2 regions of the Paenibacillus xanthanilyticus genome follow, and region 1 is predicted to be linked to the other one. Evidence: riboswitches for the same ligand, from Rfam matches in the RefSeq annotation. Region 1 holds a riboswitch; the other holds the start of a gene.
What was found. Region 1 has a riboswitch for cyclic di-GMP ahead of ACFSKT_RS28630 (putative bifunctional diguanylate cyclase/phosphodiesterase). Riboswitches for the same ligand answer to the same signal wherever they lie in the genome.
Positions count from the first base shown of each region.

Region 2: it holds a riboswitch for cyclic di-GMP, as region 1 does, so the genes downstream of both, ACFSKT_RS19400 (HD-GYP domain-containing protein) here and ACFSKT_RS28630 (putative bifunctional diguanylate cyclase/phosphodiesterase) in region 1, are expected to answer to the same signal.

Region 1 covers NZ_JBHUHA010000002.1:2,517,875-2,527,552, forward strand. Annotated here, with positions in the region: gene ACFSKT_RS28620 (uroporphyrinogen-III synthase) at 1-541, opposite strand, end outside; gene ACFSKT_RS28625 (nitrate/nitrite transporter) at 1,371-2,606, shown strand; gene ACFSKT_RS28630 (putative bifunctional diguanylate cyclase/phosphodiesterase) at 2,856-5,252, opposite strand; cyclic di-GMP riboswitch class I at 5,332-5,422, opposite strand; gene mobA (molybdenum cofactor guanylyltransferase) at 5,545-6,189, opposite strand; gene rocD (ornithine--oxo-acid transaminase) at 6,270-7,562, shown strand; gene ACFSKT_RS28645 (glutamine--tRNA ligase/YqeY domain fusion protein) at 7,646-9,304, opposite strand; gene ACFSKT_RS28650 (MarR family winged helix-turn-helix transcriptional regulator) at 9,584-9,678, shown strand, end outside.
Region 2 covers NZ_JBHUHA010000002.1:497,880-507,557, reverse strand. Annotated here, with positions in the region: gene zwf (glucose-6-phosphate dehydrogenase) at 1-1,275, shown strand, start outside; cyclic di-GMP riboswitch class II at 1,451-1,533, shown strand; gene ACFSKT_RS19400 (HD-GYP domain-containing protein) at 1,613-2,212, shown strand; gene ACFSKT_RS19395 (glycoside hydrolase family 27 protein) at 2,276-3,562, opposite strand; gene ACFSKT_RS19390 (AraC family transcriptional regulator) at 3,672-4,544, opposite strand; gene ACFSKT_RS19385 (rhamnogalacturonan acetylesterase) at 4,779-5,888, shown strand; gene ACFSKT_RS19380 (alpha/beta hydrolase) at 6,003-8,351, shown strand; gene ACFSKT_RS19375 (chemotaxis protein CheW) at 8,795-9,678, shown strand, end outside.

The DNA of each region.
Region 1 (9,678 bases):
AGGCGTCTACGCCATCGCCTTCCGGCGGTATATGACGGTAAGGCAAAATTTCCTCGCAAGCGGCGCCCCGCTCGATGAGCCGATCAATGATCTTGGGCGCGGGATCGCCGTACAATTGCAGCGCCACCGACGCTCCGGCCAGGTCATGAGCCTCCATTTCCCGCAGCAGCCCTGCCGTCGTACCGTCATTATCCTTGACCAGCGGCGCAAGCCCCAGCTTCCTCAGCGCGTTCACCGTCTTGTAGCCGCGCGCGGCAATCCGCGTTCTGCCGAGCATACCGACGAAAGCCTCTCGCTTGCCTAAGCTCTCCGCCGCCTGCAGCAGCGCCTCCGTCCCCACGCCCGTCGTCAAAATGATCCAATCAGGCGGCTGGTCGATCAACCGCTCCAGCTGCCCCTCGAGCCGGGTATCGTCCAGGAAGACCGTGCCCTGCGTCGGCCTTATTACGGCGCGCCCGCCAAACTTCTCGATCATCCGGCTAATCTCGTCCGCCTTCCGCGGACCGGTGACGGCGATTGTTACCCCTTCCAGCTTGGACATCGGACTCCACTCCCTTTGTCGATCTCGGTTACGCCCGCCCGCCGCAAGGCACGACGCGAGCATGAACGTCCCAAGATCCATCTCTTTCCTTGCAGCCAAACCATGCGTCCATTCAGTGAACCCATTATCACACCTGAATCTAAGCCAGGCAAGAAGCGTGGCCATCAATTTTTCTTATATAAAATCCGGCACGGCCCGGCTTGCGCCGACCCTTGCGGCAATTGTTTCCTGGTTATCCCGAGTATAAGCCCGCCGATTATTAAATGTCAACAATCTTGACATGATGTTCTCGCTTTATCATTGTGAATGATTCACATATTCGTCTAAATCACGTCTTTTTTCTCACGTCCGGCGCATTTGCGTTACCTTAGGTGACGGTCGTTGCCTTCTTTTTTCGTTGTTTCCATTGCCGTTTTTGCTTTGCAGTCCTTTGATTTTAGGCAAATTATTGTGAACTTATGCTGATGTTTATTGCGTTCAGGGCGGGTTTTGTGAACTTTCGATAATTTATATGGCTTCCACCTCTACATTGGCGGCAATCATTAGAATACATCCACAAATTTTTATGTCAGGATAGTTGACACGTAGCTGCATCACACCTATAATTCAATATGAACACAACGATGTGATTCAGATGGAATGAATCGCGCTTCGCACAACGATGTGCTAAGCCGCCCGGCAACGACGCCGCATTGCAGCTCCCAAGGCTGCCATGCGGCTTTTTTTGATCCAAACCCAGCTTGATGAGAACCCAAACACAAAGAGAACGAGGGGCAGCACGACCAAGTACGCGGGATAGGAGTCCCATACGTCGAGAGGAGAGATTCGAATGGCAGATCAGAAAGGTTTTTTAAAGAGCGGGCATACCCCGTCCCTGTTCAGCGCGTTTTTGTACTTTGACACCAGCTTCATGATTTGGGTGCTGCTCGGGCCGCTTGCGGTCATCATCATGAACGATTATCCGATGGATGCGGCGCAGAAAGCCAATCTCGTGGCACTGCCCATCCTCGGCGGCTCAATTCTTCGCCTGGTGCTCGGGTACTTCACGGATGTCATCGGACCGAAGCGCACCGGCCAGATCGGCATGATTCTGACGATGGTTCCTCTCGTCTGGGGCTGGCTGTTCGTTAACTCGTTAAGCCAGCTGTATATCGTCGCCCTGCTGCTCGGCGTCGCCGGCGCGTCCTTCGCGGCCGCCCTGCCGCTCGCCAGCCGCTGGTACCCGCCGCAATATCAAGGTCTCGCCATGGGCATCGCAGGCGCAGGCAACAGCGGCACCGTCTTCACGACGCTGTTCGCCAACCGCATCGCCCAGCATTACGGCAGCTGGGAAGTCGTCTTCGGCCTTGCTCTCATCCCGATCGCCATCGTGTTCATCGTCTTCTCGCTGCTCGCCAAGGACAGCCCGAACCAACCCGCGCCGCGCAAGCTTTCGGATTACGGCGCCGTATTGAAACAGCGCGATACGTGGATGTTCTGCATTTTGTACAGCGTCACCTTCGGCGGTTTCGTCGGCCTGTCGAACTATCTGACCATTTTCTTCAACACGCAGTACGGCCTTGACCCGGTCCGCGCGGCCGACTTCACGACGATCTGCGTCATCGCGGGCAGCTTGTTCCGTCCCGTGGGCGGCTGGCTGGCCGACAAGCTCGGCGGCATCCGGATGCTGCTGCTGCTGTACGGCTTCGCGGGACTCATGCTCGCTTGCATCTCTACCCTGCCTAGCCTCGGCATCGTCACCGCGCTGCTGTTCGCCGGCATGATGGCGCTCGGCATGGGCAACGGCTCCGTCTTCCAGCTCGTTCCGCAGCGGTTCCAGAACGAGATCGGCATCGTGACGGGCATCGTCGGCGCGGCAGGCGGCCTGGGCGGTTACTTCCTGCCGAAAATACTGGGTTCGCTTAAGCAGTCCACCGGCTCTTACGGACCGGGCTTCCTGATCGTCAGCGGCGTGGCGCTGGCTTGCGTGGTCCTCATCTTCATCATTCAAGGTTCGTGGAAGCGGTCGTTCCTGGACAATGGCGGCAAAGCCCGTGCCAGCTCCTCGGCCAGCATCGCATCTTAAGGGAGGGGCGCGCCTATGGAAGCATTCGACGCGATCGAACCGTTCGAATGGCTGGATGCCGTGGATTGGTGGGGCACCACGGCCGACACGAGCTCCATCTCCACGGCGCCGGGCTATTCGGCTCCGGCTCCGACTCCGGCTCCGGCTGTGGCCCCGCAGCCCGAACCAAGTTCGCCATAGTTGCTTGATCCATATAAGCCAAAGAAGCGCTTGAGCAGCCCCTCCCAGGGACTGTCCAAGCGCTTCTTCTTATGAGATCGCGGGCGGCGCGGTCTTTGCGCCGCCCGCCTTCAGATGATAGGCGATCTCCAGGGCATTCATCGGCATGCCGATATGGTAGCCCTGCAGCTCCCGGCAGCCGAGATCACGCAGCAGCTCGAGCTGTTCCTCCGACTCGACGCCTTCGGCGATGACCTCCTTGCCCAGCTGCATCGCCATCTCGACCAGCATGCGGACGATGACGTAATCCTCCCTGGATTGGGCGATACCGCGCACGAGCGAATGGTGCAGTTTAATGTAGCGGTACGGGAACCGGTTCAGCATGCTGAGCGAAGAGTAGCCGGAGCCCACGTCGTCGATGCCGAGCGTTATGCCAAGCCCCATCAACGCCTGGCATACCTGCCGGGTCCGTGCCATATCGGTAATCATCGTGCTTTCGGTAATCTCCAGCCGAAGCGTTCCCGGCGGCACTTCGTAACGCGCCAACAGCGCCTCGATCCGCTGCGCGAACCCCGCCTCCCGCAGCTGCTGCGCCGAGATATTGACCGTTACCGTCATGCCCGGGCGGGCGCACTGCTTATCCAGCCAGACGCGGATTTGCTTCACGACCTCCTCCAGCACCCAGCTGCCGATCGGAATAATCGCCCCGCTCTCCTCGGCGAGCGGGAGGAACTTGGCCGGCGCCACACGGCCCAGCTCCGGCGAACACCAGCTAAGCAGCGCCTCCAAGCTCGCAGTCTCCCCCGTGCGGGCATCCACCTGGGGCTGATAGTGCAGCTCGAACTGCCTCAGCTCTAGCGCCGTGGACAGGCCCTGAATCAGCTTCATCTGTTTCTGGGCCTTGATGTTAAGCTCGGGCGTGCAGCGATGGTACCGGTTGCGGCCGCCTTGTTTGGCCTCGTACATCGCCGTATCCGCTTGACGGATAAGCATTTCGACCTCCTGGCCGTCCTCCGGCGCGATGACGATGCCGACGCTGGCCGATACGCTATAGAAGCTGCCGCGCAGCTGCATCGGCTCCACGAGCATCCGGAGCAGTCCGCCCGCATAGTCCGCGGCTTCGGCATCCTCCTCCCGCACGGGAAGCAGAATCGCGAATTCGTCGCCTCCCAGCCGGTAGGCGCTTGCGCCCGCGGGAAGCGATTCGCGCAGCCGATCGGCGACTTGCTTGAGCAGCCGATCCCCCGCGCTGTGACCGAGCGTATCGTTAATCCACTTGAATTGGTCCAAGTCGATCAGCAGCAGCGCCAGGCGGTTCTCTCCCGCTAACGCGCGCGTCAGCTCTTCCTCGATCGCGGCATAGAATTTACGGCTGTTGCCCAGTCCGGTTAGCGTATCCTCGTAAGCCAGTCTGGCCAGCATCCGCTCGGCATTCTTCCGTTCGGTCATATCAATGACGATGAAGAAAGCGAGCTGCTCCTCTTCCGTCTCCATAAATTCGCCGATTAACTCGACATCCATGACGCGTCCGGCTTTATTGACGATTTCCAGCTCCATCGCAAGCGGCGTCTGTGTTTGGAACGATTGCCGGTAAGCCGCCAAGAACGCCTGGTTCACGCCGAACAGCTGCGACAGGCACAGCCCCTCGATCAACTCGTCGTCCTTCACGCCGGCAAGCTTGCGGAACGCGCTGTTAGCTTCGACGACGCCCCCCTTCTCGTCGAGGACGACGGTGCCGTTCGGCGACAGCTCGAACACCAGCTCATACCGTTTGCCGGCGAAGGAGAGCAGATCGTATTTCATCATCGACTGCCGGATCGCGAACACCCAGACCAGCACGCCATACGAGGAGACGAAATCAAAGACGCGCTGCCCGCCCTGCTCGAACGCGGCGACGATCAGCAGCCCCCCGCCCAGCAGCAGGCCGACAAGCAGGCACCCCGCGAGAATAATCCGAATGCGCTGGCTCTCCTTCTGCATCCATCTCTTCCCCGCCGTTCGCCTGCCCGCCCGCGCGAGCAGGATGTACGCGCCAAGCAAACAATAACAGACGAGCACCACCTCGAGGGCAATGAACGAGCCGCTGAACTGCTCGACACGCCCGACCGCCCGCTGCTCCATCGCAACCGCATCCGGGTCGGACACAAGCGGCACAAGCCCTATCGCCGGGAACAGGCAGATGACGTGCATCCAGAGCTTCCGAATGCCGAGCTTGCTGACCATGACAAAGAAATACAGCGCCGCGGTCATTGTCAGAAAGACGGCCGGGAACTTCATGAACCGAAGCGCTTCGTAGGCCGCCTCGTGCGGCAGCGCGGCGAACAGAAAGTCGCCCAGGAATACAAATCCCAGGAAAAAGAATAAGGCGGAAGTGACCCAATGAAGACGATTGCCCGGATTGCGGGCGACGATCTCGACCGCCAAGCAAAAGATAAGCAGGAAGGGAAGCAACTGATTGAGAACGGGGAAAAACAGCGAGGTGGACAAAAGAATCAGCTCCCGATTAAGACGATTGGCGCGAAGTACAGGAAACCCCTGGGCTTCAAGGTTTCGCGTCAAGCCTTAAAGCGGCAGCTGGCTGGCATCGGTTCATCGTTCGACCATTAGCCCCTCTAGCTTTGCGTCGTGCGTTTTCACGCAGTTTGCTTTTCTCATATTCGGTATGCGGTTAGGTTACTTTAGGTATATAGTCCTGATTCTTTTATATCACGAGCTTTCTGCGATGTCTACACGCCGACCTGCTATGGAGGACATGTAATAATTGGTAATTCTGTCACGGCTATACGCCGTCAGCATACCGCTTCAGATAGTCACCGTACGCCTCGGGCGTGTTCAAATTCAGGAAAGCCGCCGTTTCTTCGGGCGAGATATCCACTTCGTATGCATCGAGCTCGCCGAGCAGCTTCATCACGCGAAGATCACCGGCCGCCAGCGCCCGTTCGATTCGCGGCGCGGTGCGCGTATGATAGAGCGCGTGGAAAGGCTGCCGAGGCGCGGTGACGACATCCGGCCCCGCGTCGCCGCGCTTCCCCCGAGCGGCGACGGCCGCTTCCATCCGGCGCAGAAGCGGCACGGACAGCACAGGCATATCACAGGCCATCACGAAGACATAACCGGACGGCAGGCTGGATAGCCCGGCATGCAGACCGGCGAGCGGACCGTTCCCCGGATAGACGTCCCGAACGTATTGCACCCGCCGCGCGACCGGGCTATCTTGCAGCAGGCCTCGATAGAGCGCCTCGCGTTTTTCGTCCGCGACGGATATCGCGATCGGGCCGCATCCTTCACGCGCCATGCCTTCCGCCAGTCGGACGAGCAGCGGTTTGTCACCAATCAAGAGCGCTGCTTTATCCGTTCCCATCCGCGAGCTTAGGCCGCCCGCGAGGATGAGCCCGCTTCCGCCAAAGCGGTATTTCTCCTTCATTTTCGCATCAAACCCCTTCCTGCCGATTCATGCATCCCTCCCGCCTTCGCATATGCATACATGGAAAGGGGGAGTTGCCCATGTCCGAAGAACATGCTTCTCATTCCGACGCGTCTCGCAGCGCGACGAGCCGCTCCAGCCATACCATCGCGCGGACGGAGCGATACAGCGCGCGCAACTACCATCCGCTGCCCGTCGTAATCGCCGAGGCCGAAGGCGCCTGGGTGACCGATCCGGAGGGCAACCGGTATCTCGACATGCTCAGCGCCTACTCGGCCTTGAATGCCGGCCACCGGCATCCGCGCATCATCGCCGCGCTGAAGGCGCAGGCCGACCTCGTCACGTTAACTTCGCGCGCCTTCCATAGCGAACCGCTAGCCGCCTTGTGCGAGCGGCTGGCCGCCTACACCGGCAAGCCGCTGGCGCTTATCATGAACAGCGGCGCGGAGGCGGTGGAGACCTCGCTGAAAGCCGCTCGCCGCTGGGCCTACCGAGTAAAAGGCGTACCGGACGGCGAAGCGGAAATCATCGTCTGCGACGGCAATTTCCACGGGCGGACGATTACGGTCACGTCCTTCTCCTCAACCCCCGAATACCAAGCGCATTTCGGGCCGTTCACGCCAGGGTTCAAACTCGTCCCTTACGGGGACGCCGAAGCGATCGAACGCGCCATCGGTCCGAATACGGCCGCCGTGCTGATCGAGCCGATCCAGGGCGAGTCCGGCATCGTCATTCCGCCGGACGGCTATCTGCGCGCGGTGCGCGACATCTGTACGCGAGGGCGCGCGCTCCTGATCGCCGACGAGATCCAGACCGGCTTCGGCCGTACCGGCCGCCGGTTCGCGTGCGACCACGAAGACGTCGAGCCCGACCTGATCGTCCTGGGCAAGGCGCTCGGCGGCGGCGTGCTTCCCGTCTCTGCCGTCGTCGGCGGCCCCGAGACGCTCGGGCTGTTCGAGCCCGGCTCGCACGGCTCCACCTTCGGCGGCAATCCGCTCGCCTGCGCGGTGGCGCTCGCCGCGCTGGCCGTCACGGAAGAGGAACGCCTGGCGGAGCGGTCGCAGTCGCTCGGCGCCTATATGCGCGAGCGGCTCGGAGCCATCGTACACCCGGACATCGCGCAGGCGCGCGGTCGCGGCTTGTTCATCGGCCTGGAGCTGCGCGTGCCGGCCCGCCCGTATTGCGAGCGGCTCATGGCGCTCGGTCTGCTGTGCAAAGAGACGCACGAGCATACGATCCGCTTCGCCCCGCCGCTGACGATCAGCCGCGAGGATCTGGACGTGGCGATCGCGAAGGTCGAGCAGGTCTTCGCCGCAGCCGACGTTGAGGCCGCGGAGGATGCCGATGTCCCGGATGATGGCGAGCCCGTTTGAGCCCGATACAAGCCGGACGCTCACCAAGCGCGTTCCGCTAGCGAAAAAAGGTACGGCCGACTGGCCGTACCTTTTCGTTGTCGTTAGCCTTTCGCCGGATCGAACGAGCTCTTCAGCGACACGATGCGATTGAAGACGATGCCGCCTTCGCCCGACAGCTTCGGATCGACGTTGAAGTAGCCGTGGCGGAAGAACTGGAATTTGTCCTGGCCTTGCGCGTCCTTCATGTTCGGCTCGACGAAGCCTTCCAGCACCTCGAGCGAGTTCGGGTTCAGGCGCTCCAGGAATGGACGGTCGTCGTTATCGCCGTCGACCAGCAGCGGCTCGAACAGGCGGAACTCCGCCTTAATCGCCTGCGACGCCTCCACCCAGTGGATCGTCCCTTTGACCTTGCGGCCCGTGAAGCCCGATCCGCTCTTCGTCTCCGGATCATAGGTGCAGCGCAGCTCCGTCACATTGCCGTCCGCGTCCTTGATCACTTCTTGGCACGTGATGAAATACGCATGCTTCAGGCGCACCTCGTTGCCCGGGAACAGACGGAAATATTTCGCCGGCGGGTTCTCCATGAAGTCGTCGCGCTCGATGTAGATTTCGCGGGAGAACGGGATTTGGCGCGTGCCCATCTCTTCGTTCTCGGCGTTGTTCTCGGCCTCGAGCATCTCGACTTGGCCCTCCGGATAGTTCGTGATGACCACCTTCAGCGGCTGCAGCACCGCCATCGTGCGCAAGGCCTTCAGCTTCAGGTCTTCGCGGATGAAATGCTCCAGCATCCGCTCGTCTACGACGCTGTACGCCCGCGCCACGCCGATCTCGCGGCAGAACGCGCGGATCGCCTCCGCCGTGAAGCCCTTGCGGCGCAGACCGCTGACCGTCGGCATCCGCGGATCGTCCCAGCCGTCCACGACGCCCTCGTCAACGAGCGATTTCAGATACCGCTTGCTCATAATCGTGTTCGTCACGTTCAGCCGCGCGAATTCGTATTGATGCGGCGTCGATTCCATCTCGCACTCTTGAATCGCCCAGTCGTACAGCGGACGATGATCCTCGAATTCGAGCGTACAGATCGAATGCGTCACGCCTTCGATCGCGTCGCCGAGCGGATGCGCGTAGTCGTACATCGGATAGATGCACCACGCGTCGCCCGTGCGGTGATGATGGGCGTGCGCGATCCGGTACAACACGGGATCGCGAAGGTTGATGTTCGGCGACGCCATGTCGATCTTCGCGCGAAGGACGCGCTCGCCGTCTTTGAACTCGCCCGCCCGCATGCGGGCGAACAGGTCGAGATTCTCCTCGACGGAACGGTCGCGGAATGGGCTGTTCTTGCCCGGCTCGGTCAGCGTGCCGCGCGTTTCGCGGATTTGCTCCGCCGACAAATCGCATACGTACGCTTTGCCTTTTTTGATCAGCAGTACCGCGCGCTCGTACATTTCCTCGAAATAATCGGAGGCGAACCGAAGCTCATCCCATTCGAAGCCGAGCCAGCGCACGTCCTCCTGGATCGCGTTCACGTATTCGGTATCTTCCTTGACCGGGTTCGTGTCGTCGAACCGCAGGTTCGTCCGGCCCTTATATTCATCGGCGAGCTCGAAGTTCAGACAGATGGATTTGGCATGCCCGATATGCAGGTAGCCGTTCGGCTCCGGCGGGAAACGGGTCACGATCTCGCTTACCTTGCCGGACTTCAAGTCGGCTTCGACGATGTTCTTGATAAAATTCGAAGATGATGTCTTGTTCTCCACTTCGACCAATCCTTCCGGCGTAAATTTCTATCCTACTATAATACACAATTTTCCGGGAGATTATAAATAGGGAGTTCCGCGAACGCAGGAAAAGTCAGCTCTCACTCCGGCATAAGGCGTATTCAAATACGCCGTACGTCCGTCCCAGGACCGATTGACGCGAATCATTTTAGAGATATACAATTAGGTTACCTAAGTAAATAACACGCCGACAGCAGACGAACGCCGCCGGACACAAGTTAGGCGTTCACCTGCAGTCCACGCAAAGGAACGATGTCCATGTACACCGAGAACGACGCCGACGCCCTTGCCCTGATTCGGGCCTTCCGACAGCTCCGCCACATCAACTGGCGCGGCCAGCACGCCATCGAGGG
Region 2 (9,678 bases), 2.0 Mb from region 1:
GGCTACAGCGAGCTGAACGTGAACGAGCTGTCCGATTACGCGAAGCTGGCTTCGCGCATCGAGGAACGCGAGCAGCGGTTCGTGCTGCCAGAGAACCGGGTATTCTACATGTCCGTCGCGCCGGAGCTGTTCGGCACGATCGTGGCGAATTTGCAGGAGAGCGGCTTAAGCCGCGTATCCGGCTGGAAGCGGCTCGTCATCGAGAAGCCGTTCGGCCATGACCTCGAATCCGCGCGCATCCTCAACGCAAGCTTGGCGCAGGCATTCGAGGAGAAAGAGATTTTCCGCATCGACCACTATCTCGGCAAGCCGATGGTGCAGAATCTGGAGGTGCTCGAATACTCCAACCCTGTGCTTCAAGCGCTGTGGCGCAACCGTTACGTGGCCAACGTGCAGATCACGGCGGCCGAGACGGTCGGCGTAGAGACCCGGGCGGAATATTACGATCATTCCGGCGCGGTCCGCGATATGTTCCAGAACCACATGCTTCAAATGCTCATGATGCTGGCGATGCAGCTGCCGAAGCACAGCACAGCCGAGGAAGTCGGCTTCAAGAAACGCAAAGTGATGGAGGCGCTGCGCCCGCTTCAACATGAGGGCGTCGAGACGAGTGTCGTGCGCGGGCAGTATACGGCCGGTCAGATCGGCGGGAAGCAGGTCGCGGGGTATACGGAGGAGCCTGGGGTGAACCCAGCCTCGACCACCGACACGTACATCGCGGCAAGATTGTGGATCGACGATTATTTCTGGAGCGAAGTGCCGTTCTATATTCGTACCGGCAAGCGGCTGGCAGGGAAGTCGACTCGGATCGTCATCGAATTCAAGGACCCGGCGGACAAATTCTCCCGCACGAACGAGACGACCGCGCCGAATCTGCTGACGATCGATATCGGGCCGGAAGCGGGCGTAACGTTCCAACTCAATATGAAGAATCCGCTCAACGGCAAAATCGAACCGGTCCAAATTCACACGGCTGTGGACGAGAAGGATGTGCCGGAAGCCTACGAGACGCTGATTGCGGATATGATGCGCGGCGATTCCACCTTCTTCGCCCATTGGGACGAAGTGGAGCTGGCTTGGCAGTGGGTGCAGCCGATCTTGAACGCGTTCGAGCGTAATGAACTTCCGCTGCATACCTATGCGGCAGGCTCGAACGGTCCGGAAGCGGCCGACCGCCTCTTGGAACAGGACGGGTTCCATTGGTGGCATGATGAGCAGCTGACGGCGACGCAGGAAGAGCGCAAGCTGGCCGAGACAGCGGGCGTGCAATTTTAACGCACTTCTATAACGTGGAAGCCCCGTACGAAGCGATGACGACGTACGGGGCTTCATTTTTCTGTGGGTGTGAAATAATTTAATTCCATTAATTCCATTTAATGCAATAAAAAATATTGGTTTAACCTTGGAGGAATCGAGCCGGCTATGTCGAACATGTAGACAACAACTAAAAACGGACATGGATGCGATGATCAATCTTCTTTACCTGGGCACTTGGGAGATTGGGAGCGAGTAGTGCAACCGACCAGTGGCGACTGCGTCGGTTTTTTTTGTTACGCTATTAACGGGGAGCAAGCACAATGAACGTAGGCATAGTTGAAACGGAGGGCGAGCGATGAGCAGACTGCGGATGTCGATGGAAGTCGTTGACCCGGAAATCTTAACATTGCTGGCCCGGCTGGAACAACACGACATCGGAACTTACGCACATTCGATGCGGGTGGCGGAATATTGTGATTGGTTTGCAGGTCATCTGAACATGCGGCGCACGGATCGCGAACGGTTTTTCCATTCCGCGCTGCTGCACGATATCGGCAAGCTTAAGATTCCAAGCGACATCCTGAACAAGAAATCACGGCTGACGGACGAGGAATGGCACGAAATTCGTAAACATCCGCTGTACGGGATGGAGTTCGTGCGCGAGCTCGTGGCGAGCAATATCGTAATGTCCGACATCATCACGATGCATCACGAGAATACGGACGGCACGGGCTACCCATACAATTCGCGAACGTTGGAACTCCCGGCGCAAGTCCGCATCATTCGGGTGATCGATAGCTTCGACGCGATGACGGGCAACCGGAGTTACCAGCTCGTCAAGACCGTGGATGAAGCGCTGGATGAATTAATCCGCTGCCAAGGCACACTGTATGATCCCGAGATTGTCCGGTTGTTCTGCGCCCATATTCAAAACGGAAACCAACCCTCATCATGAAAAGAAGCCCCTTTGACAAGCCGATCGCCGCCGGCTGCCGAAGGGGCTTCCTTCCTTTCCATGTTATAGCGGGGTGAGCCGTACCAGCTTGGCGCCATGCGCAGGAATCGTGAACGCGATCTCATCTTCTGCGATGTCTTCATCCTGGCGCGCCCATAGGTCACGGACGCGGCGCGGACCGTCGATGCCCAGCTGCCCGAAGCTGGCGGTGACGAGCGAGGGCTCGTCGGTCGCATTGAACAGCGCGGCGTAGGCGTTGCCCTGCTCGTCGAACGCGCTCCATACGATCCGGTCCTGCTCGCGCGCAGCTTGTCTGGCGCCTCGACTGCTGCGGTGCAGGTGCAGCACCTCGTCGTTCGTCAACAGACCCAGCGTCCACTCGTCGTTGTCGCGCATCTCGCCGCCCATCATGAGCGGGGAGCGGAAGATCGCCCACAGCGACATCATCGTCACCTGCTCGTCCTTCGTGAACCGCGTCCAGCGGTCGGCCCCTCCCCCGTCGACGGAGCGGATGCCGAGATGGCCGAGCGGCAGCATGTCGCAATCCGGCCAGCAGCCTTCCTTGACATGTGGCGCCCACTTCTCGCAGCGCTCGAACATGTTGTACAACAGCGGCCAGATGTCCCAGAAGTCGTCCGTCATCCGCCACATGTTGGCGTTCGCCGCCAAATGGTCGGCGTATTCGAGCGGCGCCGGACCCGGCGAGAGGCTGAGCACCATCTCCCGTCCGCAGCGGTCGATCGCCCGGCGGATCATCGCGATCTCCTCGGCATGAATGCCGTACAGGCGAGAAGCCGCAATGTCGTCTACCTTGACGAAATCGACTTCCCATTCGGCATACAGCTGGAATAACGAATCGTAATAGGCTTGGGCGCCGGCTTTGGCCGGGTCGAGACCGTACATGTCCGTATTCCACGGACAGATGGAATTGGGGTGGGCGATATCGCGAGCGCCTTCCTCCGAGCCGAGAATCGGCGTATTCGCATGGACCGCTTGGCGCGGAATGCCCCGCATAATATGAATGCCGAACTTCAGGCCAAGTCCATGGACATAATCGGCGAGCGGCTTGAAGCCTTTGCCGCCGGCGGCGGAGGGGAATCGGTTCGCGGCGGGAATCAATCTGGAATATTCATCCATCTCGAGCGGCACGAACGGCCGATAGGCGGAAGAGACGGCGCCGGGCTCGGACCATTGGATATCGACGACGATGTATTCCCAGCCATGCGGCTTGAGGTAACGGGCCATATAGTCGGCGTTGGCTCGGATTTCTTCCTCCCGGACGGCGGCGCCGTAGCAGTCCCAGCTGTTCCAACCCATTGGGGGCGTCTGAGCGATACGATGATGATTCATGCTAGCAAACAGCTCCTTCTATCGATAATATTGCGCTTCTGTTGTAAGCGTAATCGATAGCTAGTCATTCATCCATCCTAATGAATTGCGCCATTATGTAAAATATTGCTCAATCGAACGTCAGCTGCCTGGCGGCAAGCACGTCGCGCCCCAGCCGGTATTCGCCGGGCGTGCAGCCGACCCATTGGCGAAATACTTTGCTGAAATAGCTGCCCGAGGCGAAGCCGCATTCCCGCGCGATGCGATCGAGCACCCAATCGGTGCTCTGCAGCAGCTCGGCCGCGCGCTGTATGCGCAGGCGCGTTAAGTAGTCGAGCGGCGTATAACGGGTTTCGCGCGCGAAGAGCCGGATAAAATGATATTTGGACACGCCAGCCACCTCCGCCACCTGCGCGATACTGATCGGAGAACCGTAGCTGGCTTGCATATAAGCGATGGCTTGCTGTACGGGAGGCGGCAGTACATGCGCGGGCTTGTCGCGTTCATGCCGGGCCAATTCCATGAGCAGCCGATAGACCAGCGAAGAGGCAGAATAAGCGTCGGTAATGCGACCGGCCGCGGCATCCGCGAAGGCCGCGATGAGCACGCGCATGGCGGGGCTATCCTTGTCGAAGCGGACCACGTGACCCAAGCGCGATACGATGCTGGACCATAGCGCTTCCGCATGCTTCTGCCGGAACAAAATGAAATAAAACGTCCACTCTTCGCTTTCCTTAGGCAGCGCGTAACGGTGATCGCCCGGAATATCGACGAGGAATGCTTCGCCTGGCCCGATTTTGCGCGTCTGCCCCTCCATATGGAGCTCTCCCCATCCCGATACGGTATACTGCAGCAAATAGAGCGGTCCGTCCACGCGTTTGCGTCCGTCCCACTCGTAGTCTGGCCATGCGCGCTCATAGCCGAGGGCGTAGAGACCGAGCAGCGGGAGCTGCTCTTTCTCCGCGAACCGAAAGCCGTAGCTGCCATAATCCTGGTTGCCCATCCCGAAGCTCCTTTCCTCCATCTACTGGTGTTCCGTTCCGATGCGGGTGACCGCCTTCGCCTAGCGTACAACATCCCTTTGCGGCATTCAATGGAAGAGACGAAGAGGCGGCCGACGGTTGACGCCGGTGATTCATCTGAATTTTGATTACAATCGGTCGGAAAATCGGCTTCTCTTATTGACGAGTCTGACGCTATGCTGTCTAGATAGACAGATTAAGGAGGGACGGTATCCATGAGCAAGAAGCAGCTGAATTTTGATTTTGGCATCGGCGAACCGGAGTCCGGTTATATTAAAATCGACGAGAACGCGGTCTACACGCCGGCAGTGGGCTGGGGATTCGTACGTACGGAAAGGGTCAGCGCGCGTGATCGGGGCGAAGGCGGACCGTTATGCCGCGATTTCTGCATCCCGCATGAAGCGGTGTTTCGGGTCGACCTGCCGAATGGCGCTTACGTCGTAGCGTTCATCATGGGCGATGCGCTCCACGAGACGTCGACGACCGTGAAATACGGCTTGGGTCGGATGTTGTTCCGCCAGGCGCGCGCGGCCGCGGGCGAATTCGTGCGCGTCTCCGCGGCGGTTAGAGTGGAAGAAGGCATCTTATGGTTGGCGTTCTCGGGCCTGGCCCCTCGCATTAACGCGCTGACGATCGCCCCGTCCGAAGAGGTATTCACGCTCTATTTGGCCGGCGATTCGACCGTGGCGGATCAGCCGCCCGAAGGGGAGCCGTATGCGGGCTGGGGACAGATGCTGCCGATGTATTTCAAAGGGGATGCGGCCGTTGCCAACCATGCCGCTTCGGGCCGCAGCTCCCGAAGCTTTATCCTGGAGGGTCGGCTGGATACGCTGCTCAAGGAAGCGCGGGCGAACGATCTGCTGCTTATCCAATTCGGCCATAATGATCAGAAGTACGATGAGTTGAGACGAACCGAGCCCTTCTCGACTTACAAGGAACATTTGCGGATCTACGTCGAGCGGGCGAGGGCGCTAGGGATGACGCCGATCTTGATCACTTCGGTACACCGTAGGTATTACGAGCCGGGCGGCCAGCTCGCCGATACGCATGGCGATTATCTTGTCGCCGTGAAGGAGCTTGCTCAGGAAGAAAGCGTTCCGCTGATCGATTTGGCGGCCAAGAGCAAGCGGCTCTACGAAGAGCTTGGCGAGGAGGCGTCCAAATCGCTATTCATGTGTGGCGCGCCGGGAGAATTTATTCATTTTCCCGGAGGCATTGAAGACAATACGCACTTTCAGACGGCCGGGGCGATTCGGATCGCGGAATTGGTCGTCGAAGGACTACGGGAGCTGCGCATTCCCCAACTGCTCGTCGCGTTTCGTTAACCCCGCCATATTTTTGAGATGCCAAGCAATGGCGCGAGCGCTTATAATGTAAGGATGACAAGCTCATGATAACGTTCATCCCACTTCGCTTGTCGCCAAGGAGTGACGGGCCTTATGAATCTTCCGCTGGAGGAGCTTCCGTTGTCCCAGCCTCGTCCGCGCCGGCTGCGCCGATTCGGACAGTGGTTGCTTAACCGGGCGCTTCATACTTTTCAATATGATACGTTATTTTGGAGGCGAGCCCTGTTCGGACTATGGGGCGTCTACGCCTCCGCCCTCATCGTGACGGCTTTCGGCATGACGACCGGGCTCGGCATGATGGCCGATATGCTCATCGCCCTTTTCCTTGGCGTGCTGGCGATGTCGCTGGCTTCGATCGCATCGGCTTTCGTGTTGACGCTCGCCTATGTGCCAGTACCTCGGCTTTTCGTGTCGGGCCTGCTGTATACGGGCGGCGCGGTCACGTTCATTCTGTACCACGCGGATATGGGCATGTTCGTCTCCCTGATGTGCGGCGCCATCGCTTCCGGTGCGGGGGCGGCCGCTGGTCTGCTGTTCGCGGTGATGGCGAGCGATAGATTGGCATGGAGAGGCAAGGCTGCCACGCTCGGTACGGTCTTCGTGCTTGCGGCGGCGTTAACCTTATGGCAGCAGGGAGGCATTCGACCGAATCAAATGGGGGATGCCGATCAGGCTGACTCGGCGGCCGACTCGGCCGACGCTGGCGCGGACGGCGCAACCGCCGTTGCCGCAGGGGTTGACGGCTCGGCGCCCTTGCCGTTGGCGTCCGACAATCCGGCGTCGCCGGGAGCGTACCGGGTAAAGACCTTCACCTACGGCAGCGGGACGGATCGCAACCGGACCGAATATCGGTCGGGGGCGGATCTTATCACCGAGACGGTCGATGCATCCGCCTATATCAAGAAGTGGCCGGACATCCGCGAATGGTTCTGGGGCTTTGACGAGAAGGCGCTGCCGGTGAACGGCCGGGTATGGATGCCAGAGGGGGAAGGGCAATTCCCGCTCGTGCTCATCGTGCACGGCAATCATCTCGCCGAGCAATTCTCCGACGGCGGGTATGCTTATCTGGGCGAGCTGCTGGCCAGCCGAGGGTTCATCACCGTATCGGTGGACGAGAATTTCCTGAACTATTCGGTCTGGGGCGGCATCCCGAGTCAAGACTTCAAAGTGCGCGCTTGGATGCTGCTCAAGCATCTGCAGCAGATCGGCGCGTTCAGCAAACAGATCGGCAACCCCTTCGCCGGGCATGTCGATTTCGGTCAAGTGGTGCTGATGGGACATTCCCGCGGCGGTCAAGCGGCCCCGATGGCCGCGGATTGGACACGCTGGTTCAAGGATGACAAGAGTCTCACGGACATGGGCGAATACCGCATTCAGTCCGTCGTGGCGATCGCCCCGACCGACAAAGCGATCGACAAAACGACTGCCGTGCTCAAGGACGTGAATTACTTGACGATTCAAGGCGCGTTGGACGGCGATGTCAATGACTTCTATGGCGATCGCCAATACGGACGGGTATCCTTCTCGAACACGGCGGCAGCCGGTTTCCGGTTCAAGTCGTCGATCTATATCGGCGAGGCGAACCACAGCCGGTTCAACACCGATTGGGGCGCGATGGACGACAGCTTGCCCGGCGGGCTGTTTCTCGACCGATCCGGGATGATGGACGCGGATGACCAGCGTGAGATCGCCAGAGTGTACATCTCCGCCTTCCTGGAAGCGACGATTCACGGCAAGAACGAGTACCGTCCGCTGTTCCAAGACTATCGCTACGGCAGCGTCTGGCTGCCCCAAGCGACGTACTTCAATCGCTACGAGAGCAGCTCGTTCATCGCGGCCGGCACGTTCGACGAAGACCGCGACAAAACAAAACTGCTTCGTCAAAACACGGCGGAAGCGCAGGGACTGAAGTGGACGGAGGAGGAAGCGAAGGATCGCCAGCGTCACAATCGCGGCACGCGCGGCGTCGTGCTCGAATGGGACGAGGGGCGTGGCGGCTCGTATACGGTGACTTTCTCGGATGACTTCCGCCGCCAATTGGCTGCCTCGCGCAGTCTGGATTCCTTCGTCTTCTCGTTCGCGAACCTGGAGCGCGATCTGAGGCAAGAGGACGAGACGGCCATTGTACCGCTGCCGGATATCGAAGTGGAGCTGACGCACAGGGGCGGCGCGAGCGTGACGCGTCCGCTGTCCGTTTTCATGCCCGTACTGCAGCCGGTTCGGTCGACGTTTACGATCGCCTCCTGGATGGAGGAGCGGATTAAGGACGAGAAGTATAAAGAAGAGACGGAGCCGGTCTTTCAATCCTATCGGCTGCCCCTCTCGTCGTTCGAAGTGAACGGCGTGTCCTACGCGGCCTCGGAGCTGGCGTCGGTGACGTTCCGGTTCCAGGGCGGGCCGGGCAAGGTCATGTTGGACGATATCGGATTCGACGCGCAATAAAGAGGGTAACCGGCTGCAGCGACTGCGGCCGGTTTTTTTGTTGTATTTATATCTCTGGAACTTGCTTCGTAAAGCGTGTCCGCGACAACGGACGAAAGCGAAGTTCAGCACGATGGCTTGCCACGTACTCGAAGTGGGACTTCAAAACCGACTGAAGCTTTGTCCGCGAGGACAAAAGCGTGCCAGCTCGAAGGTACCCGCCGACCGCGAACAATTGTGGCAGCACGAAGAAGGGAGTCCAGAGGTAAACGTTTTCCGTTAGGAAAACGACATCGGAAGCATATGCTCAGTCCTTTGGTTCCCCTCGGCGGAGGGGGAAGGGGCGAGGGAGAAAGGAAGGAAGGGGGAGCGACAAATAATTACCAGTCGAATAACCTAACACGGTGTTGATTAACGACCGATCATATCATTATGAACGCTCAAGAAATTGCGAGGCGATAGGATTGACGAACCCATTCATCACAGAGCAAATGGTCGAAATGTTCATTTACGAGACCACTCAAAATATTGAAACGCTGGAGCAGACGATCGTCCATTGCGAGACGGAAGGCTTCGACCCGGAAGCGGTAAACGACATCTTGCGCAATATGCATACGATCAAAGGCTCTTCGGCGATGATGTGCTACACCAACGTCGCGACGCTCTCCCATTCGCTCGAGGATCTGTTCTTCTTCCTGCGAGAGCAAAAGCCGGCGGAAGTGGACTATACGCTGCTGTCGGACATGGTGCTCGAGGGCATTGATTTCATCAAGGTGGAGCTGCACAAAATCAAAACGGGCGATCAGCCGGACGGCGAAGCCGATGCGCTGATCGGTTCGATCCAGCAGTTCCTCGCGCAGTTGAAGGAGGCGAATCACACGGCCGCTCCCGGCCAGAAGGTTCCTTCCGCAGGCAGCCCGAATGCCGCTTACCAGACGGCCGCAGCGCAAGCCCTCGCTCCATCCACACCAGCCATGCCGGCGGAGGCTGCTCCGCAAGGTGAAGAGGGCATGATCGGCTACGAGGCGCTGCTGCATTTCATCGAAGGCTCCGAAATGGAGAACGTTCGCGCGTTCGGCGTCGTGCATGCGCTGCAGCAGCATGTATCCGGCATAACCTGTTTCCCGGCGGATTACTTGGAGAACGAAGAAAGCATTCGGCACATTCGCGAGCAAGGATTTCGGATTCGCTTTCAGTCCGCCGAATCGTACGAGAAGCTGCACGCGCTGCTGGAGGACACGCTTTTCCTGAAGAGCGTGCGGCTGACGGTACCGGGCCAGTCGCAGCGGAGCGAATTCCGCGCGCACATCCGCTTCCAAGCCGATTGCGAGATGGAGAATATCCGGGC